DNA from 4 places in the Lysinibacillus sp. F12 genome. Region 3 is predicted to be linked to each of the others. Evidence: riboswitches for the same ligand, from Rfam matches in the RefSeq annotation. Region 3 holds a riboswitch; each other region holds the start of a gene.
What was found. A riboswitch is a leader RNA that binds a small molecule or an ion and turns the genes downstream of it on or off. The one in region 3 is predicted to bind S-adenosylmethionine.

Region 1 (7,345 bases), on a different contig from region 3:
ATTTGTCACATTGTCTAATTTTGAACCTGGGGGTGCAATTTTTAAAGATAGTGATTGATCCTCTGCATAGGATGTACCACTACGCCCACCCTCATTAATCATAGTCGTTGAGTATAATTCTTTCATCATCAAAACTCCTTTTCTATATCCCATATTTTAAATTGTAAACAATTTAATTTTTACAAATTGAATTGTACACAATTTAATTGTGTTTGACAAGTAGGAATTTTATTTTTAATATAAATGTTAATAGAAGAACATCATAAAGAGGGGATTTTTATGCCTAATCATTTAGATAATCAACTATGCTTTCTTTTGTATGCCACATCAAAGGAAATCATTAGACACTATACATCATTATTAAAGCCATATGATTTAACATATACGGGTTATATTACCATTTTAGCTTTGGAGGAAAACGAACAAATAACAGTGAAAGAATTAGGACAGCGTTTATTTTTAGATTCAGGTACATTAACACCATTACTAAAAAAATTAGAAGCAAAGGGATACATTTGTCGTGAACGTTCCAAAGATGATGAACGACAAATGCAAATCTATTTAACAGAGGAAGGTAATAAGGTTCGTCGAAAGCTACCTGAGGTATCACGTCAGGTCATGAAGCAATCTAATATTTCAGAACAGCAATTTATTCAATTGAAAAATGTTCTACAAGACATCATACACAATGATTGGGCCTTGAAAGACAAAAATTAAGCAAAGATCGTATCACCTAAAAATTTTGATTCATGCTAGTGGTAATAATTTTATACAGTCAACAGATAGAACCGTCATTGGACATTCCTTTCTTCCAACGACGGTTCTTTTCAATGGGCAATTTGTTAAACACATTCACTTATCTCCCCTCCCTTGATCCCGCAGTTCGTATCCTAGGATTTGGTCCAAACAAACTCACCAGCATATGGATGCTCTGATGAAATACTAAATTTTATTGGGTTCATGGACAAAATCAAGTACTATAATGATAATAGGACGTTTTTTAAAGGAAGTTTTAAATGAAGAATAGATTTTCAATTGGAGAAATGGCAAAGCTACATAAAACCACCATAAAAACCCTTAGATATTATGATGAAATTGATTTATTAAAGCCTATGTACACAGATAAAAACAACGGTTATAGATACTATTCAACAGAACAATTTGAGCAATTAAATACTATACATTATTTAAAGGAATTAGGTTTTTCATTAAAGGAAATTAAAGGACATTTGGATCACCGAGATATCGACGACTTTTTGCATCTCTTAGAGGAACAGAAACGATTAACCGAGGAAAAAATCCAAGAACTAGAACGAATTAAACGAAGGTTCCAAGCTCGAATTAAGGATATTAAATTAGCACGAGAGATAAAGGCATTGGGAGTCCCTTTCATCATGGAAAAACAAGAGAGAAGAATCGTACGATTAATGGAAAAAATCAGTTCTGAACCACAATTGGAAGTTTCTCTGAGACAGTTAGAGAATTTGTCCAATATGAATTCTTCTATATTTATTGGAGGCGTTGGCCTAACCGTAAGTAGTTGCCATCTATTGGATAACCAGTTTCATGAATACAACTCTATATTTATTGTAGTCGAGGAAGAGGATCGGCAAAGTCCTTTATTGACCACGCTACCCGCAGGAAAATATGCCTGTATTTATTTTAATGGCAATCATAGTCATTCTCCTGTACATTATAAATCCTTACTGAATTTTATTAAAGATCACGGTTTCCAAGTAATCGGAGATTCTATTGAAAGAACAATAATTGACCATTACATTTCAGGAAGTAAAGAAGATTACTTGACAGAAATACAAATACCAATAAAATGTTGACCCTCCCCTTACAGGAGGGTTTATTTTTTTACGTAAGAACAATTTTTAAAGGAGAATGAAAAATGTTAGGAACGATATTTAATACAATGATGATTATAGTCGGAAGCATCGTTGGAAGTATTTTTAAAAACGGGATAAAGGATGAATACCATCAAATCCTCATGCAGGCCATGGGATTAGCAGCGATGGGAATAGGTATAAATGCACTAGTTCAACATTTACCTGCCAGTAAATATCCGGTACTCTTTATTGTCAGTCTAGCTATAGGCGGATTATTAGGTCAAAAACTTAATTTAGAATCAAAATTTAATACGTTAGTAAATAAATACTCTAAGGGGAATTTAGCTGACGGATTATCGACGGCGATTTTATTATTTTGTATTGGATCATTATCTATATTAGGTCCAATAGAGGCTGCATTAAAGAAAGATTATACCTATCTGCTTACGAACGGTATATTGGATGGAATTACTTCGATTGTTTTGGCCACTACATTCGGTATTGGGATAGCTATTTCAGGTATTGTATTATTTCTATGGCAAGGCTCCATTTACTTAATAGCTAGTTTAATGGAGAATTCCATCAATACTGACCTTCTAAATGAATTGACGATTATAGGAGGTATATTGATATTAGCGTCTGGTTTAAGTATTTTAGGTATAAAAAAATGTAATACCTTAAATCTTTTGCCATCATTAATAATCCCTATTATTGTGTTTTTGTTTATACATTAAAAAGCCATCAAAAAACCTTATGTCTAATTTGCTCAGGCACAAAACAATTGCGTGCTTGGGCTTTTCCGCTTTTCTTAAGAAATCTTCATAAATATTCTCTCTAATTATTAATAATTTCCATTTACACTATAAAAGTCGACATTACTAAGAATTCTCTCACCTGAGATGTAGCATTTGAAAAATATTATTTGATAAAGGAGTATCACACCTTGGGAATTGCAGAAATCATGAGCAATATTAAAATTTTGATGTTGCCAGTCATCCTAATTATTGGCTTTGAGTTTTTACTAATTGCACTTTATTACTTTTATTATCAAAGGCGACGAACAGATCGCCATAAACAAATCCCTGTAAAGAAGCTTCTTCTTGGCGCAATGTTTATCGGATATATTGTGTTTGTTTTAGAGCTAACAGTTATTGGTCGTGGCACTTCACATTACATGCAGATGAACCTACAACCATTCAGCGGTTATATAGACGCGTGGAAAAAATACTCTTTACGTGATCTCCAAAATTGTCTATTTAATATATTAATGTTTGTGCCATTAGGAATGTTCTTGCCTTTACTTATGGCTAAATGTAAAGAGTTTAAGTGGCTACTTCTAGTAGTTGTGGGGGCAACAGCCTCTATTGAAACATATCAAACACTTTCAGGAGCAGGGATTTTTGAGCTTGATGATTTAATCAATAACTCACTTGGGGGTATTATTGGCTATCAATTATACAAACTTGCAGTTTCTATTTCCAATCACAAAAAGGTCAAGGTGAAAAGTCTGATTGGAAACCTTGCTATCCCCCTATTGATGGGCTTAATTTTTATCGTTATGAGCATTGTCTACGCCCAACAAGAGTTTGGTCATTTAGCAATAAACGCTTATACAAAATCAAAAATGTCAGATGTTCATGTATCCACTTCATTGGAATTAAGCGCAGCATCAATTGTTGCTCCTGTCTTTAAGAAAAACGTTAAAAATGATGACGTAAAAGACCTGTTACAACAGAAATTAGGATTATTAGAGGTGAATACATCTAATAACCAGGACAATGACGAGACTTTATTGGAAGATAAAAATGAGGTCCCCTATACATTGATTACAAATGATTCCGAGGGCCAATGGTGGTTAACCGAAAATAATTATACCCCAGAGCAAACTTCAGCTGTAGGGCAAGAAGATAAGGCGAAATCATTGATGGATGAACTTTCTTTACTACCTCAAGATGCAGAATTTGCTGTACAGGAGAATGGTGAATTTGAATGGACATTACCAGACCGCACCGATGTACATAAAGATTACTGGACTGGGGATATTAGTCTTGGTCTTAAACCGGATGGTCACGTGTATTCATTAACCTACAGCCTTCATGAAAATCAATTTATACGAGAGGTAAACATACTATCTCCTACAGAGGTATATGAACGGATCAAGGAAGGCGATTTTCCTCAAATAAAGTATAATGCGCTCGTTCAGGAGGAAGACCTTATTATAAAAAACGGAGACCATATAGAGATTGATTCAATTGAGCTTTCGTATATGTATGATACAAAAGGTTTCTATCAGCCCATATACAATGTTGCAGGAAAGTTCAACGGCAACGATTGGTTTACTTTAATTCAGGCAAGAAAGTAATAGCTCATTCCGAATATTTGGGTCCAATTAACGGACAACCGGGCTTTCCATTGTAATGAGCTCCGTATTTGAATGAATTATCCCCTAAAAAATAGACAGCTTCCTAAGAGTGGAGCATGTTAGGTTTGGTAGTATATTACTCAAATATTAAAAATGACAAAAGTCATCGAGAGTGAACTTCTCGATGACTTTTGTCTACAGTCTGAAAGAAAAGTTTAGGCCTTCTTTTCTTTCGGGTACCCAATGAGAATAGCTATCATACCACAAATACCAATAAGAATAGGATAGAACGCGTATGGTAAGATACTCACTGGCGATATTTTGGCAACGCTTGCGGCTACTAGGAATTGAGCTCCGTATGGGAGAAGACCTTGAACCGTACAGGAGAAAATATCTAAAATACTTGCGGACTTTTTCGGCTCAATCTCATACTGATCAGCAATATTTTTGGCAAGCGGCCCAGCAATTAAAATAGCAATTGTATTATTGGCTGTAGATAAATTAGTTAGGCCCACAAGACCAGCTATACCTAATTCAGCGCCCTTCTGCGATTTAATCCTGCGTGTTACAAGGCGGAGCAAAAAGTCAATTCCTCCATTAAATTTAATAACCTCCACCATTCCAGCTATTAATATAGCTAGAAAGGCGATTTCAAACATACCTTCCATTCCTTCGCCAATTTTTTGTATAAGGCTCATTAGGTGATAGCTGCCATCTGCTAAGCCAACTGCACCGGCGAGGACAATCCCTAATGCAAGAACGAGGAAAACATTCATTCCCGATAACGCTAAAATAATCACTAAAACATAGGGAACAATTTTTACCCAATTATAGCTTAAATGCTCTACTTGAGCTGTTCCACCGGATGTCATAAACCCTAAAATAATGCTCGTAACCATAGCTGCCGGCAATACAATCCAAAAATTGACCTTAAATTTGTCCTTCATTTGCGCTCCTTGTGAACGAACGGCAGTAATAGTAGTATCTGAAATAAAAGATAAATTATCACCAAACATTGAACCGCCTATAACCGCTGCTATCACTAAAGCAATAGATAGCTCAGTCTGATCGCTTATCCCAACTCCTATGGGCGCCAGTGCAACAATTGTCCCCACTGACGTACCCATGGATAGAGAGATAAAACAGGCAATGATGAATAAACCTACAACAAGCAAGTTTTGCGGAATAATTGATAATGCAAAGTTAACAGTGGAATCTACGGCCCCCATCCCCTTGGCTACCTCTGAAAATGCCCCTGCTAATAGAAAAATAATAACCATCAGCATGACATTTAAATTTCCAGCACCTTGGCAAAAAATATCAACCTTCCGTGAAAACGATTCTTTTCGATTCATCGCTAGAGCCACAGCTCCCGAAATGCTAATAGCTACAATAACAGGGAAGGCATAAAAATCACCCGTCATAACCCCTGAACCAATAAATAAAATTATAAAAACAACAAATGGGATTAGCGCCCATGGATTCTCTCTCCTCATTGTTTACCTCCCAAAAATTAAAAATCAGCCCTATTTTTGTTTGTTCACCATAAAAAAGGCCTCATCTTGAAATAACAAGAAGAGGCCTTATAGTTAAAACGCTCCTCTTATCTATCAAGGACATTGCTTGCTGGATTTGGCACAGTAACTTAATAGTTCCGCTGCCGAGATTTCATCGGGCCAGTCCCTCCATCTCTCTTGATAAGAAGAAAAATATTATATTATATTTTTGACACAATATTAAAATACTAAAATAAAACATCCATAATTGCAACATGTTTTTAATTAGAAAAAATTTCTTGGCACTATCTTTAAGGTCCAGAATTCAACTTTTTAGATTAATATGAAGCTTTGTATAGACACATATACCGAAAATATAAATGCGCCAACTAGAAAACAACCATATAATTTTCTCTCTCTCCCAAACTCTTTAATTCCTAATGTTAACATAAATAAACCTAGGAAAAGGATCATTAAGAAATTTAGGCGGTATTCATATGTAATAAGTCCATAAACGGAAAGCGTGATGCCTATCGTTGATAAAATAATTTGTACTGTTTTTAACAAAACGATTCCTCCCTTTTTGCTTAAACAAATACTGTCAGTTATCTAACTTTTTTTGAATAAATAAATTCTATGATAGGTGATATGACCAATGTAAACCCAACGACTAAGAACAAAGGATAATTTTTCATGTCATTTAAATTGGAGACACCCTCTGAAGCAAAAAAAATTAGACAAGCTAAAATCATTAAAACATACTATCCAATTTTAGCATTGTGTGCTTCAATATGCTTATCCAGTTCATCTTTATCTTCTTTAATACCGCTATGGTTACCCGAAGAAGAATAAGGAAATAAAGCTAATTATAATAGAACCTCCATCAATTATTCCGAAACGAATCCATCTGTAGAGGGTAAAACTAACAATGTACAAACATATACAATGACTAAAAGACCGATTAATTTTTTCGATTGATGCATCCTTTGTCTAACCTCTATAGTGACAACTATTACCATTTAAAAATTGATTTATAATTTTAAAAAATCCAACAATACCCATTTAAATAATCATTTGTAAAATTCGGTTCGTTCAAAAAATCTATCCCTTTATGGCAAAACGGGCCATGGGAATTTCAGCTCTCGCCTCTTTTTCACAACTAATGACATTCGGTTAACAAAAAATAACTTGTTGGAAGTATGGCTACGTTTGTAAGATAAGGCTAGCTTGCCTCATAAATTAATGTTCTTGAAATCTCAGATAAAAACAAAAAACCAGATGCTCCTCATAGAAGAGCGCCTGGTTTTATTGTGAAAGTGAATCTTACTAATTTACTTAGTTTTGATTCGTATTAATACTACGCTAAGTTAAGGCGTTGAACAAGTTAAAATATTTTCCAATCTAATTTTTGGGGGAATTCTTGTTTTTTCGAGCATAGGATTTACTCATTGCTATGTAATTTTCTAAAGTTCATGATTTTCATAAAAGTAGAAAGCCAACAAAAAAGACTAGATGCCTACATAATTATGTAAGTTCTAGCCTTTTAAGTGAAAGTGAATCTTACTAATAATATTGCTTAGCTTTAGATTCAATTATGAATACGAAAAAACAGCTAAAAAGTTTCACTATTTGTCCTATTTTTTCGTATAAAA
Region 2 (7,345 bases), on a different contig from region 3:
CGGTAGCTGTAGAGACACAAACTGCTCATGCTGCACAAACTTGGGTAGCTGTAATACCTTCTGCCAAAGCTGCACCGTCTTCTCCACATCCCTGACATAAAACTGAATCGATTCCATGGTAATAGCTTGCGTTTCATCAATCGCGCCACTAGCTTTTAATTGAGCAAGACGTTTCTCATCTTCATCTGCCCATTCAATTAAGAATGGGAAATCCAATGCAAGGTCAGCCCTGCCAAAATGCAATAGCTTCCATTCGATTATCGTGCCATCTGGTCTTGTTCGACTACAAGCATCGGGACCATATACATCAAAGCCCAATGCACGCAATCGTTGACCCTCTTCTTCAATATTTTGGGTGCGCAAGGCAATTCGTGAAAATCCTTGGCGCTCATGATTACGTTTAAACGTATAATGTAGGGAATATGGGTACTGGGCCGCTTGCTCAAATAAATCACGATCATAAATAGCGATTTGTTCAATATAGCTTAAGCCAAAGTAGCTTAGCGTATTGTAAGTCCCCCACATCGTGTGTTGACCACCGTTCACTGTATGGACATTTCGTTTATTGAAGAAAACCTTTATATTTTCCGGAGATTCTACTTGATGTACCAGATGATCAAAATATAAAGTCATGGCAATTCCCCTTTCTTTCCCCCATTAGCTTTACCTAGATGTGTAATTGATTTAATATTTACTTAAGAAAAGGAGTTACTAGCTGGTATGAAAAAAAGTGCAATTTCCCTACTAACTCCGTTAACTAATTTATTACTCACTATAAAGAGGTGATTTGAATGACAGATCATGTAGCTGCTTTTAAATTGGCATTAGGTAACTATCCTACAGGTGTAACGGTTGTTACAGCATGTCATGAAACGAATCCAATTGGCTTAACCGTCAATTCTTTTGCATCTGTTTCCATTGACCCACTACTTATTTTATGGTCACTGGATAAAAAATCTCAGCTCCATCCTTATTTTATGGGTGCTGGAAAATTCGCTGTTAATATTTTAGCGAGTGATCAAGAGCATTTATGTACATTATTTGCAAGTAAAGTCCCAGATCGCTTTGCTCAGGCAAAATGGTCTACTTCATCATTTGGGCTACCGATTTTACATGATACAGCAGCTATTTTACAATGTAAATCATTTCAACAGATAGATGCTGGCGATCATACTATTTTTATTGGGCAAGTACTAGATATTACAAATTCTCAAAAGGAACCGCTTCTCTACCATCGCCGTCATATCGGTCAGATTCCAAAAAGCTTTTATAGCTAATTCTCATAAAAAAAGGGCCACTTGTAAGCAACGGAAACCATGCTTATTGGTGGCCTTTTCACATCGTTCATCTGAAATGATCTTTATTTCTTTTGTGGAAATCTCTGCTTTTCAAGCCTATTAATTTGAACAATTACACCATCCTGAATCGTAATATGCACTTCACCAAATTCAAGATTTTGAATGGCCTTTGCAATAGCCTCTAATTTCTTATCTTCTACCTTTGTCGACTGAGCCATACGATACACCCCTTCTTTCTGATTCTTGTTGTACAAAAGAGGCCAATGCATCAAGCTAATTGATAGCCCCTCCTATCTCTCAGATACATCTGTTGGATTTGGCACCTATTTTTTCGGTTGCCGAGGCTTCATTGGGCCAGGTCCCTCCACCTCTCTCGATAAGAGTACTGCGTTTCTTGAAAATAATTCTATAATTCTGTTATACGATTGTCAATATAAAATATTAGAAAACCTAGCTGAATACTTTGTAATGTGTATTTTAGATTAGAAAACTGCCTATACCTAAAGTATTTTATGCCTAATCAGTAAGAAATAGATGGCTATCTACTAATTTATTTCGAACTCCATTTCCTCATCAAGGATTCAAGTGGACCGCGATGATGTTTAGCTCTCCACCAAACAGAAGTAAACACACATCCTAAAAAGTAACAGCAGGCATACAGCATGGAAAAAGCAAGCGTTTGATTCTCCAGCTTTTGGCAAACAATTAGTATCCCAATCCCTATAAAAACATGGCCAACATAATGGGTTAAAGACATTTGCCCGGTTAAGATGAAAGCTTCAATGACTTTATTTTTACATGTCTCTACAAGATAGATGGAGCCTACAATGAGGACTATAGCCGAAGCCGAATTAGATAGGACATACATCATATTTGGTGGAATCGGTCCCGTATCAAATAAATACAATGCACTCTCTACATCTAATAAATGGATGGTTGTTGTTATCTTAATAAATAATGTTGAAAAAGTCTCAGTCATTATGACTAGCAATAAACCTGTCACTAGTAAGATTTTTCTTATAGTACGATTTGTTAAATCTAATGTGCCGATTAACATCCCCATCAGAAAGAAGCAAATCCAGGGGAATAGTGGGTGATAGCCATTAAACATCAAATTTCTTATAAATCCTGCTGGTGTCCAAAAATCAAGATACTCTAGTAAGACATATGTTGGATGCCAACCAGCAAGGTAATTAAATTGAATTTGAAGCCATTGTGAAAGGATGAGGATAGCACCTATGATGAAGATCATCATTTTCTTGGATTGCGCAATCAGACATGCGGCCACAAACATATACACGCCATAATAATGTAATATATCTCCTGTCCAGCCGATCACATATAATATTAGCCCAATCGTAAATAACAAAAACGACCTTTTCCATAAAGTAAGTCGATTCTGACGAAGAAGCAGTGGGTCCTTAGTCTCTCTAGCCTGACGAGTCATTAAAGCTATCCCTATTCCTGCTAACATGACAAATACAGCGGAAGCACGCCCCTCGAAAAGATTTTGTAAGGTAATCATCCATGCTGAACCATTCGTTGTAGAACCTGTTATGACTCCAAAATTTACAATGAACATCCCTAGCATGGCGAGAGCTCTTGCAAAATCAAGACCTTCAATGCGCCGATTGTTATTGATCATTTTTGTCCCCTTGGATAACGCTATGTACTGCCTCCTTCCAAATAGCTCTATAGTTCAATTGGTTGCCTGTTAACATGAAATTACCGATATTATCATAAACCAGGGCTAGCATCTGTGCCTTTGCTTCTATATGGGGAGTATCCTCTAGCACCCCTAGCTTCACGCCATATCGTAGGACTTCAACAAAGCTTGTTAAAAAGCTAGTTTCTAGCTCCACTAATTGTTTCTTATAGTTTTCATCGCGAGCTGCTAATAGTACATATTGATTAAATATTTTATTAAAATAAGGATCCTTCCCCTGCGCTTCAATAGACTTATAGCCTAGCTCGAGTAATTTCTCCTTGAAATTCGTATGAGAAAGCTCCTTATAATTCACAGCGATATCCTGTTGAATTTCTTTATACAGTGCATCAAATAAGTAAGAAATTAATTGATCCTTTGATTGAAAATAATAGTAAATGGCTGGTTTTGATATACCGACCTCTGCAGCAATCATTGCTAAACTTGTTTTTTCAAACCCTTTAGTTGCAAACATCACATAAGCCACATCTATGATTTTTTGAAAAGTTTGTTCTTTATTCCCCATTATAATCCTCCTTTTTTACCGACCGTTAAGTAAATAATAAATGATACTCCGCTTTTAAACAAGAAAAAACTGTGTAGAAATATTTCTCTACACAGTTCATATTTATTGATTTTGCAAATACAGCATTAAAGCTTCGGCTGTTTTTTGCTTGCCCATTACTTTAGTTGGCTGTCCATCAGCAGGTACAATCCAATGGGGCTCGTCCCCGCCATATAAAGACTGAGAGCTATTGGCTACCATTAATTGAGCATGGGCTGTTTCCATTCGCAGTCGTGCACGTGCTAACAAAAACTCCTCGTCATTGGTTGCTTCTAGCTTAAACCCTACTAACGTCACATTTGGTTGCCAGCCCTTGATTTGTCCTAAGACTTTCGGCGCCTTTTTAAAATGAATAATAGGTGGCTCATCGGAAGGCATTTTCCCTGCTTCCTCCATCAAGTTGCCCGATTGATCATACACTTTATCAATGACCCAATCGGAGCCAGCAGCAGCCATAATCACAATATCAACATGTTCTTGTTGGACAGCATGACGAACTTTTTCTCCTAAATCGTCAATGCCCTCAAATTTAATCAATTTCATTTGATCGTGATTCACTGGAAGCTGTGCAAAATAGCCATGCATATATACTACATTAGCACCAGCAGCGAGTGCCGCCTCCGCTAAATAACAGCCCATTGTCCCTTTTGATAAATTCGTGTGCCCTCGTACACGATCCCATTTTTCAAGTGTTCCCCCACTTGTAATGAGTACGGTTTTACCTTGTAATGTCCCCATCCACTCACCTATTTTCTAAAATATATACACCTACTATTTTACCGTAATGCACGGATAGGCTTCAATAGATTCCATCAGACTGCACTTTTTTGTTCCATCAGCCATGCACTTAAAATCTCCGCAAATTTCTTTGTTACAGGTGATGCATTATGCTTCATGGCAATTCCGATTGTACGGTAGGCACCTTGCTTTAGTGGAATTGCTTTTAATGTAGGCGGCAAATTTTGAATGACCAATTGTGGTAAAATACTGATTCCTAGTTGATGAGAAATCATAGAAACAATACCTACCTCCTCTGAAAGTTCAAAGCGAATATTTGGCTTCACATGATATTGTTCCAACAACACTTTGACATCATTGGTCCCTTTATAGGAAGTCATAATAAAAGGCATATCTTCCAAATCAACAATATCTATCTCTGACTTATTAAATAGTGGGCTTTTATCTGAAACGATACATAATAAGGGATCCTGCTGTAATTCTGTATATTGATATTGCTCAGATTTTTGACCATTTAAAAATCCTGCCTCAATTTCCCCACTAAGTAACCATTGTTCAATTTCGTAATAATCTCCCTCGCGTAATTCCACCTGTATTCCAGGAAACTGATTGTCCATAATCCTAATAATTTCTGGCATCCAATTAGAAGATATACTTGAAATAACGCCAATACGGACGTTTCCTCTTGTCACTCCATGAATATGAGCTGCCTCTTGTTGCAATAATTCCTGTGCGTCTAAAACCTGACGCATTGCCCTTAGCATTGTTTGCCCCTCACTCGTTAGGGTGACACCGGCTCTACTTCGATGTATTAAGGCAAACCCAAATTCTTTTTCTAAACTTGATACGGCATGACTGACAGCAGACTGAGTTAATCCTAGTGCATCTGCTGCTTTTGTAAAGCTTGCGACTTCTGCTACCTTTGTTAAAATCTCATATTTTACTAAGCTCATCGGCATTCCCTCTACATACATGAATTTTTTTAATCCTAATCATTATAAACATTCGTTTTACTAATCTCAATACAACATATATAGTAATTTTTAGTATACAAACTGTTTTAGTACACAGATGGTAGGTGAACATATTGAGTATCCAAGGAAAAGCAAATGTATTGATGGTTATTGTCACAATGTTTTGGGGACTATCTTATACCTTTATGGTCATGGGGCTTGAAACATTGGCTGTTTATAATGTGGTGGCTTTACGTTGTATCATCGCATTTATAGTAGCTGGGCTTATTTTTTATAAACGGATGATAAAAGTAGATGGTAAGACTTTAAAATATGCAGCTATCCAAGGATTTTTATTATTCATTGTGTTCGCATTAAGCTTATTTGGATTACAATCCACTTCCGTTTCAAATGCAGGCTTTATTTTAAGCCTAACTGTTGTACTAGTGCCGATTTTCAGTAGCTTCATTGATAAAAAATTACCTTCCAGAGCCGTGAGCTTTGCGATTATTTGTACCATGATAGGTATTACAGTGTTAACGGCGCAAGGCTCTTTCTCCTTCCATAAAGGAGATTTGTTAGTCGCAATCGCTGCGCTATGTTATTCTATTTATTTACTTTTAAACAGTTCATTTACACGGAATGTGGAGTCCATTTCGTACGGCATTTACCAATTAGGCTTTGCGGGTATTTATGCCCTGATCTTAACCTTATTATTTGAAACACCAGCTTTACCGAATAATACGACATCCTGGATGGCTATTTTAGGACTTGGCATCATTTGTAGTGCGTTTTGTTTCGTTGGCCAAACTGTTGCACAACAGTATACTTCTGCTACACATACAGGTCTTATTTTTTCCTTAGAACCTATATTTGCAGCAATGTTTGCGATGATGTTCATCGGTGAAGGATTGACAATGAAACTAGTTATTGGTGGTAGCTTTATTTTAATTGGTAATTTATTTGCCCAATTAGAGCATTTCCATGTATTACGCTTTATTAAAAAGGATGCTCCAGAAAAAGTCATTCATTAAAAAGCAGAGTGATCCACAATGATCACTCTTCTCAGACTGTAGACAAACTCAAAAAATTTGAGAGTTTGCCTACAGTCTTTTTTCTTTTACAATGAAATAAAGTAAAGCCGTTGATTTTCACTACGGGCGGACGCTTTCCGCGGGCGGGGTCGAGCTGCTTCCCTCGCTTCGCTCAGTCCAGGATTCTCGACTTTCCCGCTTTTCCCGCAGGAGTCGCCCCCCTTCGTTCCCATCAACTTCTACATAAAGTACTCCATCTACATAGGGTGTTGAAAAGTAAATTTTTGTAACTGATATTTACTTCTAACATGCTTGGACAATACTCAAACCAATAAAATTATTCTCCTTCATCGAGAACGTACGTTCTTTTTTCTTCTTTAATATTTTTCTTAGTAATTGTAAATAAGAGTTAATAAAAATAAAAAGCACATCACTAAAATTTGTTTTTAGTAATGTGCTTTTTTATTTAATGTGTAACATTATAAATAAAATACTATTAAATAAGAATTAATGTACAATTACATGTACTTAATCTTACAGAGTAGATCACTCTGTTTTCCCTTTATAAAAATCTTCTAAGTTGCTCAGCCTCATTCATGCGCTCTTGTCTTAAACGTTCTTCCTGCTCAGCAGCTGTTTCCGGGTGTTGTGATTGTAGCGTATCATAATCATCATCACGTTCTGCAAATAATACGATACTCCCCTGCTCTACAAGATGAGCATAGTAAGCTATTTGCCCTTCGGAAAGATTAAAGCGTTTTAAGCCTTCTGTTACAGCTGAATCACCTGTAAACCAAGATTTAAATTGGTCCACCCAGTTACCAGCCTCATGTGTGTGGACATCATCATCCCATTTCACATCCTCCAACTGCTGGGAATCTTTCGCAATAATATGGATATCCTCTTTATGGAAACCTTCCGTTCGCATAGTTTCTAAAATATGAAGCATTTCATCCCTTGTATGGGCCACCTCAATTTTTGGATTTTGTTCATTCATCATATTCATGTTCATGTTCAATTCCTCCTATTTGTATGGCTTACTAAATAATTAC
Region 3 (7,345 bases):
ATGACAACACCCATTAATACAGCGCCAAAGCCGTTTGGTAAAAATCCACCCTGCTCAACTAGATTCGTCAGACCAACAGCGTTAAAGTTTGGTGCTATACCAAAAATAATAAATGCGCCTAGACCTAAAAAAACTACTATACTTGCAACCTTAATAAGAGAGAACCAATATTCAAATTCGCCAAAGGCTTTTACAGAAAGAACATTTGTTAAAGTAAGTGCTACTGTTAAAAGTAAACTTAAGAGCCATAAAGGAATTCCGTCATACCAATATTGAATAATCGCCGCTGCTGCCGTTGCCTCTAATGCGATAGCAATGACCCAGAAAAACCAATACAGCCAACCAATCATAAAGCCTGCCCATGGACCAATTGCTTCATGTGCATAGTGTGCAAACGACCCACTTGTTGGATTGACAGCCGCCATCTCACCTAGCATACGCATCACTAAGATGACAATAATTCCTGCAAATATATACGACAAAATTGCTCCTGGACCCGCCAAGTTAATGACTGAGCCACTGCCCATAAATAAGCCAGCCCCAATTACACCCGCTATCGCGATCATCGTCATATGCCGTTTCTTTAATCCTCTTTGTAAATGCGTTTGTTGCTCCATATCTGACACCTCTTTTATTAGATTGGATTATCGCTTACAAAAATCTTACATGTTTCATATCGTTGAAGTAATAGACAAACTGTAAATTTCTATACAATTGTTTTAAACATAATGTAAAATAGACTAAATATTCTTAAAATATTACTTTATTTAGTTTTCTAGCTATTTAATAACAGTAAACAGCAATAATAGATAAAAAAGTCATAAAAGATGTTTCCAAAGGAGGAGCTATATTGAGCCAATTCCAACTTAAAGTACTTCATGTTTTAGACAATAAATACTTTCAGAATGCAGAGGTAGTTGCAGGTCATGAGGGGTTATTAAGAATCGTAAAGTGGGCACATGTTCTTGAAATAGTCCATGTAGATAATTTTTTAGTTGGAGAAGAGCTGGTGTTAACGACGGGGATCAGTCTTCAACATGGCATTGAAGATTTTATGACGTTTATTGAATCCTTAATTGAAAAAAATTGTGCTGCCCTTTGTATTGAGTATGGCTCTTCTATTCAAGCAGTTCCAGAAGCAATACTTGCTATTGCAAATCGTCATCAGTTCCCGATTATTGTTTTTCATGAAGCGGTTCCTTTTGTTCGCATTACACAGGATTTACATAGTCAAATTATAAATCAGCAGTATTTAATGGTTTCGACACTAGAATCCTACTCACAAACTTTAAATAAAAATACGGTGTTAGGACAAAATACGGAAGACATCTTACAAAATATGTATATCGAATTAAAAACACAAATTATGTTTTCTATTAAGGGACGGGAACCCGTCTTATATCCTAATATGACTAAAAGTAAACGTCAGCAATTATTAGCATTGAATAAATATGCTCAGCAATTTAAACATGAGCCCATCTATATTTTTGATCAGCATTATGCAGATTTAACCTTATTCCGTGAAGATGGTCTATTTTCAGAGTTTGAATTATTAATTTTAGACCGTACAGCAACAGCATTAGCACAATTATTAATGCGAGAGTTCTATATTGAGGAGAAAAAGAATATTGAGGACGCCTCAATTTTAGCTGATTGGATCGACCAAAAGCTATCCAAGGAAGAAATCTATAAATTTATCGTTTCCCACTATACCAACTTTTCACAATCTAGTGGCGTTGTCTTTATTTTGGCCACTCCTAGTACAGTCATGAAAGCGCAGGAGGATATTGTCTATAGTAAACTTTATTACCGTAATCTCTTTGAACAGCATGGCTTTATCCCGTTTTTATTCGAAAGAAAAAGCTATGTCATTTTTATTTTACTTCATGCCAAAGATTGTCGAGCGATTCGTGAAATACTAAATAGCATCTTCACCTCGCTTCCTAAAACTGAATTTTATAAAAAACAGCAAACTCAAGAGTTTCAAATAGCAGTTGGTAAAGTTGTTGCAGATGTACAAGATATCTTCAAAAGCTATCAAACTGCTTTAGAAACATTATATATTTGCCGCAAGGTGCAAGCTTCATCATTCTTTTACGACGATTTGCATTTGTATCATTTAATCTATAAATTACAAATGCAGGTGAATTTAAAGGAAGTTATAAATGACTATTTACAGCCAGTTATTGAGTATGATGAAAAATATAACAGCAAGCTCCTTGAAACATTACAAGTCTATTTACAATCAAACGGCTCCAAGCAGCAAACGGCTAACCAATTGTTTATTGTTCGTCAAACACTGTATCACCGCTTAAAAAAGCTTGAAAGTTTACTCGGAGAAAATTTCATGAAGGGTCATAATCGCATCACTCTAGAATTTATGCTCCTTGCAAACTCCTTAATTGATGACAAGAGTTAAAAAATAGGCACGTTCAAGAGGCCTCTCCCCTTCAACGTGCCATCTCATTATCCTTTCACCACAACATCTTGATAAAGTCCTGGTCGACGATCATCGTATACAGGAATTCTTCCACGTACTTCATCAACTATGGAGAAATCTACATCAATTACTGCAACTTCCTCGTCTTCAGCACCAACCCAAAGCACTTCACCCCATGGCTGAATAATCATCGATTGCCCATTAAAGTTTTCTACTTTTCTCGAAATACGGTTAACTGCTATAACAAAGCATTGGTTTTCAATCGCTCGCGCTTGCAGCAATGTTTTCCAATGATCAATTCTAGGTGTCGGCCATTGAGCTGGTACAAACAGCACCTTCGCTCCTTGGAGGGCATGTGCACGTAACCACTCAGGGAAACGAATATCATAGCAAATGACACCAGCCGCTTCAATTGGTCCTAGCGCAAATCGATTCATATCATCTCCAGCCTCTAAATAAAGATGCTCGTCCATTAAACGAAAAAGATGTGCCTTGCTATATTCCCCAACAAGTACTCCATTGTTATCAAATGTATACATCGTATTGTAAAACTTGTCGTCCTTTTTTGTGGAAACGGAGCCACCGACAATATGTACACTAAGCTCCTTCGCTAAGTTAGCTAAAAATACTTTTGAACGCTCACCATTGACATCCGCCAATTCTGGTAGTTTCTCCAATGCGTAGCCTGTATTCCACATTTCCGGTAGCACAATAATTTCTGCCCCTAGTTTTGCTGCTTCACGAATCTTGTCCTCCGCCCGTATAAAATTTTCTTCTACTTTGCCGAAGCCAATGTTTAACTGAATACAACCGATTTTCATAATAATTCCTCCTATAGACAATTAACAAAAAAAGTAATACTATTTGCTTCATATTCTTTAATAATAATTATTATATTCTGAAAAAGGTGATCATGCATGGAATTCTCGAAAAAACTACAGCAATTACCCACTCAATTTTTTGCGGCGCTTGTCCAAAAAGTAAACAATGCCTTGGAAGAAGGACGCGATGTGATTAATCTTGGTCAAGGAAATCCCGACCAGCCTACGCCTACTCATATTATTCAAGCATTACAGGGAGCAGCTGAAAATCCTCAAAACCACAAATATTCGCCATTTCGTGGTATCGCCGAACTACGTCAAGCGGCTGCCGACTTTTATAAACGGGAATATGATGTGGAGATTAATCCCGATACTGAAGTAGCGATTCTTGGTGGCACAAAAATTGGTCTTGTTGAGCTACCTTTGGCTGTGTTAAATCCAGGGGATACAATGCTATTACCAGACCCTGGCTATCCAGACTACTTATCAGGTGTTGTATTAGGTGATGTAAATTTTGAAGTGTTGCCACTTTTTGCTGAGAATCATTTCTTACCTGATTATGATGCCCTACCTAAAGAAGTTAAGGAAAAGGCCAAGTTACTGTACTTAAATTACCCAAATAATCCTACGGGTGGTACAGCAACACTTGAATTTTTTGAAGAAACTGTTCGCTTTGCTAAGGAGCATAATATCATCGTATCACATGATTTTGCATATGGTGCAATTGGATTTGATGGCAATAAGCCTATTAGCTTTTTACAGGCCAATGGCGCAAAAGAAGTTGGAATCGAAATGTACACATTATCAAAAACTTATAATATGGCAGGTTGGCGTATAGGCTTTGCTGTTGGTAATGCTGATTTAATTGCTGCGATTAATCTTATTCAGGATCATTTGTTTTGTAGTCAATTTCCAGCTATTCAACAAGCAGCAGCTATTGCCCTTACAGCTTCACAGGAATGTGCAGATGAGCTAAGAGCTACCTATGAGCGTCGTCGAAATGTTCTAATCGAAGAAGCGCATAGAATTGGCTGGCAAGTAACAGCACCAAAAGGCTCCTTCTTTGCCTGGCTCCCTGTCCCATTAGGTTTTACAAGCGAACAATTCGCCGATATATTGCTCGACAAAGCTGATATTGCAGTAGCCGCAGGTAATGGCTTTGGTCAATATGGGGAAGGCTATGTGCGTATTGGCTTGCTTGTAAGCGAGGAACGTTTACGAGAGGCCATCCAAAGAATTGAGCAATTGAAATTATTTTAACATGTAACCATATAGAGTCCTGTAGCTTTCACTAGCTACAGGACTTACTATTTTTCAATTTTCCTTGGAAAATCTAACACATGTTCTAATGGATAAAATTGTACGTGACCTGTTTCATCATCCATCTGACGGATATGCTGAATGCCTTGCACTTCTGCCAGTACTACATCTGCTGTTATGACGATATTTCCGCCCTTTATAAAATGACCGCCTGAAACCACTCCCCATTGATCACTCATGGAACCATGGAAATGCGTTTCATATCCTGCATCACGCTTACAAACCACTCCTGAACCTTGGATAAACTCGAGTGGCCCCTCTTTCTCTACCACATCACTAAATCGAACTTTAATGTGGGAGGTTTCATCGGGTACTAAATAAACAAAGCTACTTTTTTGAAAACTACCAATACAACTAATAATGGTTGCTGAATCAATATTATTCTCTTCACAAAGTGCCTCTATTCCTTCAATGATGTCTGTCCCCATGAGAAGACGTGCACTAATCACCTTACCAAATGAACCTATGCCATAATTAACTCTTACTGGCATTCTTCCCCCTCCTTCGCGACAAAATATTATAACAATATAAAAAATTTCAAAAATATTTATTGACTTACTATACCCTATAAATTATATTAGTTCTATCGGAAATACAAAAATATAATATGAATCTCTTATCAAGAGTAGCTGAGGGACTGGCCCTATGAAGCTCGGCAACCTCCTTTTATGAAGGAAGGTGCTAAATCCTGCAAACGAAATTCGTTTGATAGATAAGAGAGGACTTTTTTTCATGAGCCTCTCTTAATTTATAAGAGAGTTTTTTTATTTTCAAAAAACCGATAAAACAATTTTTGGAGGTAGTTTTCATGAAGAAGAAAAATAAATTTTTAGTAGGTTTAGCAAGTCTTACATTAGTAGCAGCACTAGCGGGCTGTGGCTCTAAAGAAGATAGTACAGGAAAAAGCGACGCTATCGATGAAAATAAAATTGTCGTGGGTGTCACTTCAGGACCTCATGAGCAAATTGCAGAGGTAGCTGCTAAAGTCGCAAAGGAAAAGGGGCTAGAAGTAGAACTAAAATCTTTTTCTGATTATGTTTTACCCAATACATCCTTAGCTGAAGGAGATCTTGATGCAAACAGCTATCAGCATAAACCTTTCCTCGATACTTTTAATAAAGATCACGATACAGATTTAGTACCAGTTGGCAAAACAATTTTAAATCCTATGGGGATTTACTCTGAAAAATATAAATCATTGGATGACGTTCCTGAAGGCGCAACATTTGGCTTACCGAATGACCCAACAAATGGAGCGCGAGCTCTCTTTGTTTTACAAGAGGCAGGCTATATTAAATTAAAAGATGGAGCGGACTTAACAGCATCTGTTCGTGACGTGGAAGAAAACAAAAAGAATTTAAAATTCATAGAATTAGAAGCCGCACAAATTCCTAAGCAGCTTAGTGAAGTAGATGTAGCTGCTATTAATACGAACTTTGCGCTGGAAGCTGGCATTAATCCACAAGAGGACTCTATTCTTTTAGAATCTACTGACTCTCCATATGTGAACTACATTGTCGTTCGTGCTGAAAATGAAAATGACCCAACAATTAAAAAATTCGTTGAGGCTTACCAGTCTGATGAAGTGCGCCAATTCATTGAAGAGGAATTCAAAGGTTCTGTAATCCCTATCTGGTAATACATGCCAAAAGCTGATATAAGGCTGAGAATCTGCCAATTGTCCACTATGGAAATCGCGCAGATTCTTGCTTTTTAGAAGCTAAGAAAGGAGCAAGTAATCTGATGATTCAATTACAAAATATATCAAAAGAATATAAGACGAAAAAAGGCAGTATTAAGGCAGTGGACGGAATTAATCTTCATGTAAAAAAAGGACAAATTCATGGTGTAATTGGGTATAGTGGTGCCGGTAAAAGTACGCTTATTCGTTGTGTTAATTTACTAGAGCGTCCCTCAGCAGGCAAGGTTTTGATTGATAATGTGGATATTACTACCCTTTCACTTCATGACTTACGTCAAACACGGCAAAAGATTGGCATGATTTTTCAACATTTTAATCTCTTAAAGACAGCAACAGTTTATAACAATATTGCGGTTCCCTTAAAGCTACTTGGTTATAACGAAACAGAAGTCCAAAATCGTGTGGCTAAATATGCCGAAATTGTAGGTTTAACAGAAAAGCTAGATAGCTACCCCAATCAGCTTTCAGGTGGACAAAAGCAACGTGTCGCAATTGCACGCGCTCTAGCGCAAGAGCCAGAGATTTTACTTAGTGATGAAGCAACAAGTGCCCTTGATCCTGAAACGACAGAGGCCATTCTTGAACTATTGTTAAAAATTAATCGTGAATTAGGAATTACAATCCTACTGATTACACATGAAATGAATGTTATTCAGAAAATATGTGATGAGGTATCTGTTCTAGAGGCCGGGAAAGTAGTTGAATTTGGTACGGCTATTGAGCTCTTTGCAAAGCCCCAACACCCTACTACAAGAAAGTTTTTAAGTACCATTTCACAGCGTAACTTAACTCCTTCTCTTATTGAGCAGCTAAATGTTTCAGGTAGCGTCATTCGTTTAACATTTCTTGGGGAAAGTACTGGGAAGCCATTATTAGCTGAAGTCAGCAAAGTATATGATGTACAACCAAACATCCTAACAGCCAATATTATTGAATTAAAAAACGGCATTGTCGGTAATATTGTGGTGCATTTAAACGGAGAGCCAAGCATTGTTCAAAAAGCGCTAACCTATTTTGCAGAGAATGGCGTTACTGTTGAAGAGTTAGGAGGAGAATTCCATG
Region 4 (7,345 bases), on a different contig from region 3:
ATTGAAAATTTCAAACGGACGATTAATAGAAGCTATTGGTCCGGATGGTCCTCGATTGCTGGAGTTACTTGGGGAAGGGAATGGTCGAATCATTGCAGAGTTCGGCATTGGAGCTAATAAAAGTGCCATTTTATGTGGAAATGTACTGGAAGATGAAAAAGTCTATGGGACAATCCATATCGCATTTGGTAGCAATACGCCATTTGGTGGAGCAAATGCAGCGGATGTCCATATTGATTGTGTAGTAAAAAATCCGATTGTTTATTTCGATGGTGAACGAGTAATGTAATGAAAAGCGTGACTTCATAAGAAGCACGCTTTTTTGCTTGCTTGACCTATATTTAGAGTTGCTTGTTTCTGTATGATTACACTATAGTTAAATTAGATAAGCTAGAGGAAATTGAATGATTTGCACCTAGTGGAAATGCATGGCTAGCAAAGCAGAAATGATAAATTCAATACGCCTATAAGTGTAGGCAATGAAAAAATAACTTCTGTTATTCAGCATGAAAGAACGTGAGGTTGAAGATATGTTAACATTTACAGATTTACATGGCCTGCGCGTAGATTTGAGTTTTACGAGAGGTGAGTTTGACGTAGAACCCAAACACGTCCTTGTTTTTTTAAAGCACCAAAATAAGTGGCTATGTACTATTCATAAAAGACGTGGTGTCGAGGTGCCAGGGGGCAAACTGGAGAAAGGTGAAACGCTAGAGGATGCAGCCATAAGGGAAGTGTATGAAGAAACGGGTGTCCGTGTGAAAAATCTTCAATGGTTTGCAGAATATGCGGTTCATGACGACAGCTTATTTTGTAAAACGGTTTTTACAGCACAATTTGCTGGGCAGGAGGACATTGAATTTGATTTAGAAACATCCGGTATGCTGTGGTTAACTGATGAGGAATTTGCCCATCATCCAAACTTAAGCTTTCATATGAAGGATGAGGGAATGGAGAAAATGCTGGAGGAGCTGAAAAGACGTGACAAATAATGGTGATATCGTTGAAAAGCGTGCATATCCTTCACCCAATCCAGCAATACGGTTAACAGAAATCACTTATATATCACAGGGCTTGCGAATAAAAGGACTTTTAGCAGAGCCGAAGACTGAAGGTACATATGATGGCTTTTTATATTTAAGAGGGGGTATGCAAAGCATTGGCATGGTAAGGCCCTCGCGTATTGCCCAATTTGCCGCTCAAGGTTTTATCGTCTTTGCACCTTATTATCGTGGGAATAGAGGTGGCGAAGGCAAGGATGAGTTTGCAGGGGCAGACCGTTATGATGCTGTTTATGCTGTCGATGTACTGAAGCAATTTTGCAACGACAATATACATGTTTTTGGCTTTTCGCGTGGAGGTATCATGGCTCTATGGACAGCTATTTTACGAAGGGATATTACTTCCGTTGTGACATGGGCTGGAGTCTCTGATGCAACGGCCACTTACTGGGAACGTACAGATATGCGACGGATGATGAAGCGCGTTATCGGAGGAACACCCAACCGTGTACCGGAAGCCTATGATGCTCGTACACCTTTATTCGAAGTTGAGCATATAACAGCCCCAGTGTTAATTATTCATGGCTATCAGGATGAGAATGTGGATATAGAGCATGCTAGACAGCTGGCATTTTTTTTAGAGGATGCTCATAAAACATACGAAACATGGTATGACCTTCATTATGCACATCAATACCCACCAGCTAAAAATCGTGAAACCGTTCGTGCTCTTTGTGAATGGATGAAGCAACATTAGAAAATGAAAAAATTAATGCCCCTTCCTTTACATAGCTATCATCTGGAGATGAATAGTATTCTAAAGGAAGGGGCGTTTAATTATTTTGTATAAGTTTCCAAGAATTGTTGAATCGTTTCCCAATAGAGCTCGCCTGCTAAGCTTTCCGCACCACCGTGACCAGCCCCTTCGACCATTAACTTTTGTTTCGGTACATTTGCTGCTTCATATACGTCATCCAACATGGTCGAAGGAACAAAAGTATCGTTGTCTCCATGAATAAACAGCATAGGGGTTTTCGATTTTGCCACTTGATCAACAGCACTAGCTTCTGCTAGTGTATAGCCTGCTTTTAGTTTAGTTACGACCGAAGAGAATTGCATAATTGGGAAAGAAGGTAAGTGAAAGATGGCTTGTAACTGATAGGAAAATTCATCCCATACGGAAGAATACCCGCAATCCTCAATAATTGCCTTTACATTTGAGGGCAAATCCTCGCCTGAAGCCATCATGACAGTGGCTCCTCCCATCGAAACCCCAAATAGAACGATTTCAGCATCTTCATTCATATTTACAATGTCGTCAATCCATGAAATTACATCAAAACGATCATGCCACCCCATGCCGATATAATCACCTTCACTTTGACCATGTCCTCTTGCATCGGGAATGAGTACATGATAGCCCATATCATAAAATTGTTTAGCATACTTAGTCATTTGTGTACCATCACTTGAATAGCCATGAAAGATAATTGCCCATTTGTCTGTGGGATGGCTGTTTTGGATAGAGTATGCATGTAGCTTAAGGGAATCAAAGGATGGAATTGACTTCTCCTCAGAATGCTTGTTAAACCACTGCTCACGTGCCTCTTTCTCTCGAGCTTCATCTGAATTGCTATCGATTAGATTGTGGGGGGCATCTAGAACTGCTGTTTTATCAGTATCAGGATTTAATGCCAGATTATAAAAGTAGTTGCCTGCAAAAAAACCAGCACCAATAATTAATGCCAATAATATAGTAATTAATGCTACTAGTAATTTGTATTTTCTTTTCATATGTATCTCCTATATTAGCTTCTGTTTATGTATGGGAAAGAAAAAGAGAACGAATCATATCGTTCCCTTTTCTTGTTCTAGTTGTTATTTTAATGGACCACCAAGTGTAGTAATGGCTTCCGAAACGTTTGCAAATTTCTTGAAGTTTTCGTTGAATAAGCCTGCAAGTTCAGCAGCTTTAGCATCGTATGCAGCTTTATCTGCCCATGCTTCACGAGGATTTAACACTTGCGAAGGTACACCTTCAACTGCTGTTGGGATGTGTAAGCCAAAGACAGCATCTTGTGTCGTTTCAACATTTGTTAATTTACCATCGATAGCTGCACGTACCATTGTACGTGTATAAGAAAGCTTCATACGGCTACCAGTACCATATTCGCCACCAGTCCAACCAGTGTTCACTAGGTATACTTGTGCGCCATGTTCATCAATTTTTTGACCTAACATTTCTGCATACACTGTTGCAGGAAGTGGAAGGAATGGAGAACCGAAGCAAGTAGAGAATACTGGTTCTGGCTCTGTTACACCACGTTCAGTTCCAGCAAGTTTTGAAGTGAAACCACTTAAGAAGTGATACATAGCTTGCTCTTTTGTTAATTTGCTGATAGGAGGTAATACGCCAAACGCATCAGCTGTTAGGAAGATGATTGTTTTTGGATGACCTGCTACAGATGGATCAACAATATTTTCGATGTATTGGATTGGATAAGCTACACGTGTATTTTCTGTTAATGAGCCATCATCATAGTCACAAATACGAGTTTCTGGATCAACAGCTACGTTTTCTAAAACAGAACCGAAGCGGATTGCATTGTAGATTTCTGGTTCTTTCTCAGCAGAAAGGTTGATCGTTTTTGCATAGCAACCCCCCTCAATGTTGAATACTCCATTATCAGACCAACCATGTTCATCGTCACCGATTAGCTTACGGTCTGGATCAGCGGATAATGTCGTTTTACCAGTACCAGATAAACCGAAGAATAATGCTACATCGCCAGCTTCACCAACGTTTGCTGAACAGTGCATAGAAAGGATTCCTTGTTGTGGTAATAAGTAGTTCATAATTCCGAAAATAGATTTTTTCATTTCACCAGCATATTCAGTACCACCAATTAAGATAATTTTCTTTTCAAGTGATACAATGATGAATGTTTCAGAAGCAGTACCGTCAACCGCAGGATCTGCTTTAAAGTTAGGAGCTGAGATGACAGTGAAGTCTGCAACATGCGAAGCTAATTCTTCTTTAGTCGGACGGATAAATAATTGATGAGCGAAAAGGTTGTGCCAAGCGTATTCATTAATCACTTGGATGCTTAATTGTGAATCTTTGTCAGCACCAGCAAAACCTTTGAATACGAATAATTCATCACGTTCTTTTAAATATTTTATTACTTTTACATACAGATTATCGAACACTTCAGAGGAAATTGGTTGATTGACTTTACCCCAGTCAATTTGATCTTTTGTGCTTTCTTCTTCTACTGTATATTTATCTTTAGGTGAACGACCAGTGTATTTGCCAGTTTCTGCACGAACTGCGCCATCTACTGTTAACATTGCCTCACCACGAGAAGTAGCTTTTTCTGCTAATTGTGGTACTGAAAGTTGAACATTAATGTTACCGCCGTTTAATAATTCCTTCAGTTCGTTTGCAATTTCTACTGAATTCATCGATTAAATACCATCCTTTTTTATAGTATTCCCTTGGTTTAGAGGGATTTTTTCTTAATTTCAAAAATAGTATAACACAATGGGTTAAATAATCTATACTAATTAAGAAATTATTTTAGAGTTTTTATTACTTTTCAATAAACTGACAAAAAATAATGTTTTTCGAGTAGAAAACATTCAATGCTACAGTAAATTGTCTAAAATTTGAGCCACACATATGTTACCACAAGAAGCTAGGTATGTTGTAGGGATTAAATTTCTTCTATTTACATCATCACCCAAGTATGAAAATTTTATGGTGATAATTTTGTTCTTCCTTTCTATACAGTAATACATAAGAAAATATTTGACAACGATTGACCTTTTCAGTAACATGAAAATTGAACGGATACTCTTATCCCGAGCTGGTGGAGGGTCAGGCCCTGTGAAACCCGGCAACCTGCATGTATTATTTCACAACATGCGTTGGTGCCAACCTGATGCAAGGGAAAATCCCTTGAACGATAAGAGTGAAAGGTAACGAAGTCATTATTCCTTTCCTCATGTATAGTAACGTGAGAAAAGGATTTTTTTATTGTTAAAAATTAATGTAAAGGTAAGTATATGTAGTTCTTTCCTTATTATAATGACGGGTCTTTCGAAATCCTCGTGTTTTTAAGTAGCAGTTATTTTTTCTCGTAAAGTGAAATGACAACAACAGCGGCTTGAGAGAGTTCAATCCTTAGGAGCGGACTTGACATGGGTAATGAGTACCGTACAAATACTTTTTGTAAGAGTAATAGGAGGAAAACTAAATGACAAACCGTCGACTGTTTACATCAGAAAGTGTAACAGAAGGGCATCCAGATAAAATCTGTGACCAGATTTCGGATGCCATTTTAGATGCTATTTTAGCAGAAGATCCAAATGCACGTGTAGCGTGCGAGACAACTGTAACAACAGGATTAGTATTAGTAGCAGGAGAAATCACTACTTCTACTTATGTAGATATTAAAGGCATTGTACGTGATACTGTGGCGGAAATTGGATACACACGTGGTAAATATGGCTTTGATGCTGAAAACTTAGCAGTACTTGTAGCAATTGGTGAGCAATCTCCAGATATTGCCCAAGGCGTTGACCAAGCTTTAGAGGCCCGTGAGGGTTCTATGACAGATGCAGATATTGAAGCGATTGGTGCAGGAGACCAAGGCTTAATGTTTGGCTATGCATGTAATGAAACACCTGAGTTAATGCCATTACCAATTAGCTTAGCTCATAAATTAGCACGTCGTTTAACAGAAGTTCGTAAATCTGGGGAGTTAGCTTATTTACGCCCAGATGGTAAAACACAAGTAACAATTGAGTATGATGACAATAACGTACCTGTTCGTGTCGATACAATTGTTATTTCAACTCAGCATGATGAAGAAGCAACACTTGAACAAATTCAGGCCGATCTAAAACAATTCGTGATTGCTCCTGTAGTGCCAAGCGAATTATTAGATACAAACACAAAATACTTTATCAATCCAACTGGCCGTTTCGTAATTGGCGGACCAAAAGGAGATGCTGGTTTAACGGGCCGTAAAATCATTGTTGATACATACGGTGGTTATGCACGACATGGTGGTGGTGCATTCTCAGGTAAGGATGCAACAAAAGTAGACCGTTCAGCTGCCTATGCGGCACGTTATGTAGCTAAAAATATTGTAGCAGCTGGTTTAGCAGAACGCGCTGAAGTACAGTTGGCTTATGCAATTGGCGTTGCACAGCCTGTTTCCATTGCTGTAGATACATTTGGTACAGGAAAAGTGACGGAAAGCAAAATTGTAGAATGGGTTCGTGAGCTATTTGATTTACGCCCAGCAGGTATCATTAAAATGCTTGATCTTCGTCGTCCAATTTATAAACAAACTGCAGCTTATGGACACTTTGGTCGTACAGATGTAAACGTCCCATGGGAACAAACTGATAAAGCTGACGCATTACGCATAAAAGCACAGCTGTAAACTATTGTGCTAAAGTGCTGAAGTCTTTAGGAAATTATTCTAATGTATTATGAACAAAAGGGGCTTTTCTGCTCCTTTTGTTTTTTTGCAAAAATACCTCGCCCTTATTCCTTGAACAAATAATGTCATGGAAAGCGAGGAATTTTTTATGAAGGTACAATTTCTTTGTAGGTTTTTATTTTTGTAGAGATTTATAATACTGACCCTTTTCAGCGTATTCACGTACGATACGTTCCATATCCTCTTTATCCTCAGCATTTAATTCTCGTACAACTTTGGCTGGACGTCCTAATGCTAAGCTATTTGGAGGAATGACTTTACCAGGAGGCACTAAACTTCCGGCTCCAATAAATGCACCCTCTCCAATCTCCGCACCGTCTAAAATAATGGAGCCCATTCCGATTAAGGCTTTTTTTCGAATGGTACAGCTATGTAAAGTTACTTGGTGTCCTACTGTGACCTCATCTTCAATAATGAGTGGAAACTTAGGACTTTGATGTAAGCAGCAAAGATCTTGTATACTTACTCGTTTACCTATTATTGTTGGGGAAACATCGCCGCGGATCACGGTATTGAACCAAATAGTTGTTTCAGCTCCAATAGTTACGTCTCCAGTAATGGTTGCGTAATCGGCAATAAAAACAGATGGATCGATCGTTGGTGTTTTATCTTTGAATGGATAAATCATGAGAATCGCCTCTTTTCTTTTTGTAGATATAGTATTATCGTATCAAATACGCAACTTTAAGGAAATATAAAATTAAAATGAGCTGTTATTTCGATATAATCAAAGTGTAATTATTTTTTAGGAGGACTATGTAAATGTGGAAATGGGAAGCTGATGGACAAGCAAAGGCTGTGATTGCTATTCTTCATGGTGCTTATGAA

Region 1: it holds a riboswitch for S-adenosylmethionine, as region 3 does, so the genes downstream of both, AC3CH7_RS09145 (Na+/H+ antiporter NhaC family protein) here and AC3CH7_RS21750 (MetQ/NlpA family ABC transporter substrate-binding protein) in region 3, are expected to answer to the same signal.
Region 2: it holds a riboswitch for S-adenosylmethionine, as region 3 does, so the genes downstream of both, AC3CH7_RS02115 (YezD family protein) here and AC3CH7_RS21750 (MetQ/NlpA family ABC transporter substrate-binding protein) in region 3, are expected to answer to the same signal.
Region 4: it holds a riboswitch for S-adenosylmethionine, as region 3 does, so the genes downstream of both, metK (methionine adenosyltransferase) here and AC3CH7_RS21750 (MetQ/NlpA family ABC transporter substrate-binding protein) in region 3, are expected to answer to the same signal.

Annotation. Positions count from the first base shown of each region.
Region 1 covers NZ_JBYMLP010000002.1:408,203-415,547, forward strand. Annotated here, with positions in the region: gene AC3CH7_RS09120 (Ohr family peroxiredoxin) at 1-126, opposite strand, end outside; gene AC3CH7_RS09125 (MarR family winged helix-turn-helix transcriptional regulator) at 280-717, shown strand; gene AC3CH7_RS09130 (MerR family transcriptional regulator) at 1,017-1,835, shown strand; gene AC3CH7_RS09135 (DUF554 domain-containing protein) at 1,898-2,569, shown strand; gene AC3CH7_RS09140 (VanZ family protein) at 2,779-4,197, shown strand; gene AC3CH7_RS09145 (Na+/H+ antiporter NhaC family protein) at 4,413-5,693, opposite strand; SAM riboswitch class I at 5,798-5,901, opposite strand; gene AC3CH7_RS09150 (DUF3953 domain-containing protein) at 6,027-6,260, opposite strand.
Region 2 covers NZ_JBYMLP010000001.1:382,519-389,863, forward strand. Annotated here, with positions in the region: gene AC3CH7_RS02105 (VOC family protein) at 1-633, opposite strand, end outside; gene AC3CH7_RS02110 (flavin reductase family protein) at 792-1,277, shown strand; gene AC3CH7_RS02115 (YezD family protein) at 1,361-1,516, opposite strand; SAM riboswitch class I at 1,586-1,681, opposite strand; gene AC3CH7_RS02120 (DUF418 domain-containing protein) at 1,849-2,943, opposite strand; gene AC3CH7_RS02125 (TetR/AcrR family transcriptional regulator) at 2,933-3,529, opposite strand; gene AC3CH7_RS02130 (phosphopantothenoylcysteine decarboxylase domain-containing protein) at 3,632-4,306, opposite strand; gene AC3CH7_RS02135 (LysR family transcriptional regulator) at 4,381-5,259, opposite strand; gene AC3CH7_RS02140 (DMT family transporter) at 5,385-6,293, shown strand; gene AC3CH7_RS02145 (general stress protein) at 6,856-7,305, opposite strand.
Region 3 covers NZ_JBYMLP010000007.1:22,035-29,379, reverse strand. Annotated here, with positions in the region: gene AC3CH7_RS21775 (amino acid permease) at 1-617, opposite strand, end outside; gene AC3CH7_RS21770 (PucR family transcriptional regulator) at 851-2,419, shown strand; gene AC3CH7_RS21765 (carbon-nitrogen family hydrolase) at 2,467-3,261, opposite strand; gene AC3CH7_RS21760 (pyridoxal phosphate-dependent aminotransferase) at 3,358-4,521, shown strand; gene AC3CH7_RS21755 (PPC domain-containing DNA-binding protein) at 4,569-5,072, opposite strand; SAM riboswitch class I at 5,195-5,300, shown strand; gene AC3CH7_RS21750 (MetQ/NlpA family ABC transporter substrate-binding protein) at 5,390-6,220, shown strand; gene AC3CH7_RS21745 (methionine ABC transporter ATP-binding protein) at 6,325-7,345, shown strand, end outside; gene AC3CH7_RS21740 (methionine ABC transporter permease) at 7,343-7,345, shown strand, end outside.
Region 4 covers NZ_JBYMLP010000002.1:1,332,813-1,340,157, reverse strand. Annotated here, with positions in the region: gene AC3CH7_RS13615 (aminopeptidase) at 1-289, shown strand, start outside; gene AC3CH7_RS13610 (NUDIX domain-containing protein) at 531-992, shown strand; gene AC3CH7_RS13605 (alpha/beta hydrolase family protein) at 982-1,758, shown strand; gene AC3CH7_RS13600 (alpha/beta hydrolase) at 1,839-2,795, opposite strand; gene pckA (phosphoenolpyruvate carboxykinase (ATP)) at 2,880-4,466, opposite strand; SAM riboswitch class I at 4,858-4,976, shown strand; gene metK (methionine adenosyltransferase) at 5,261-6,457, shown strand; gene AC3CH7_RS13585 (gamma carbonic anhydrase) at 6,633-7,145, opposite strand; gene AC3CH7_RS13580 (alpha/beta hydrolase) at 7,280-7,345, shown strand, end outside.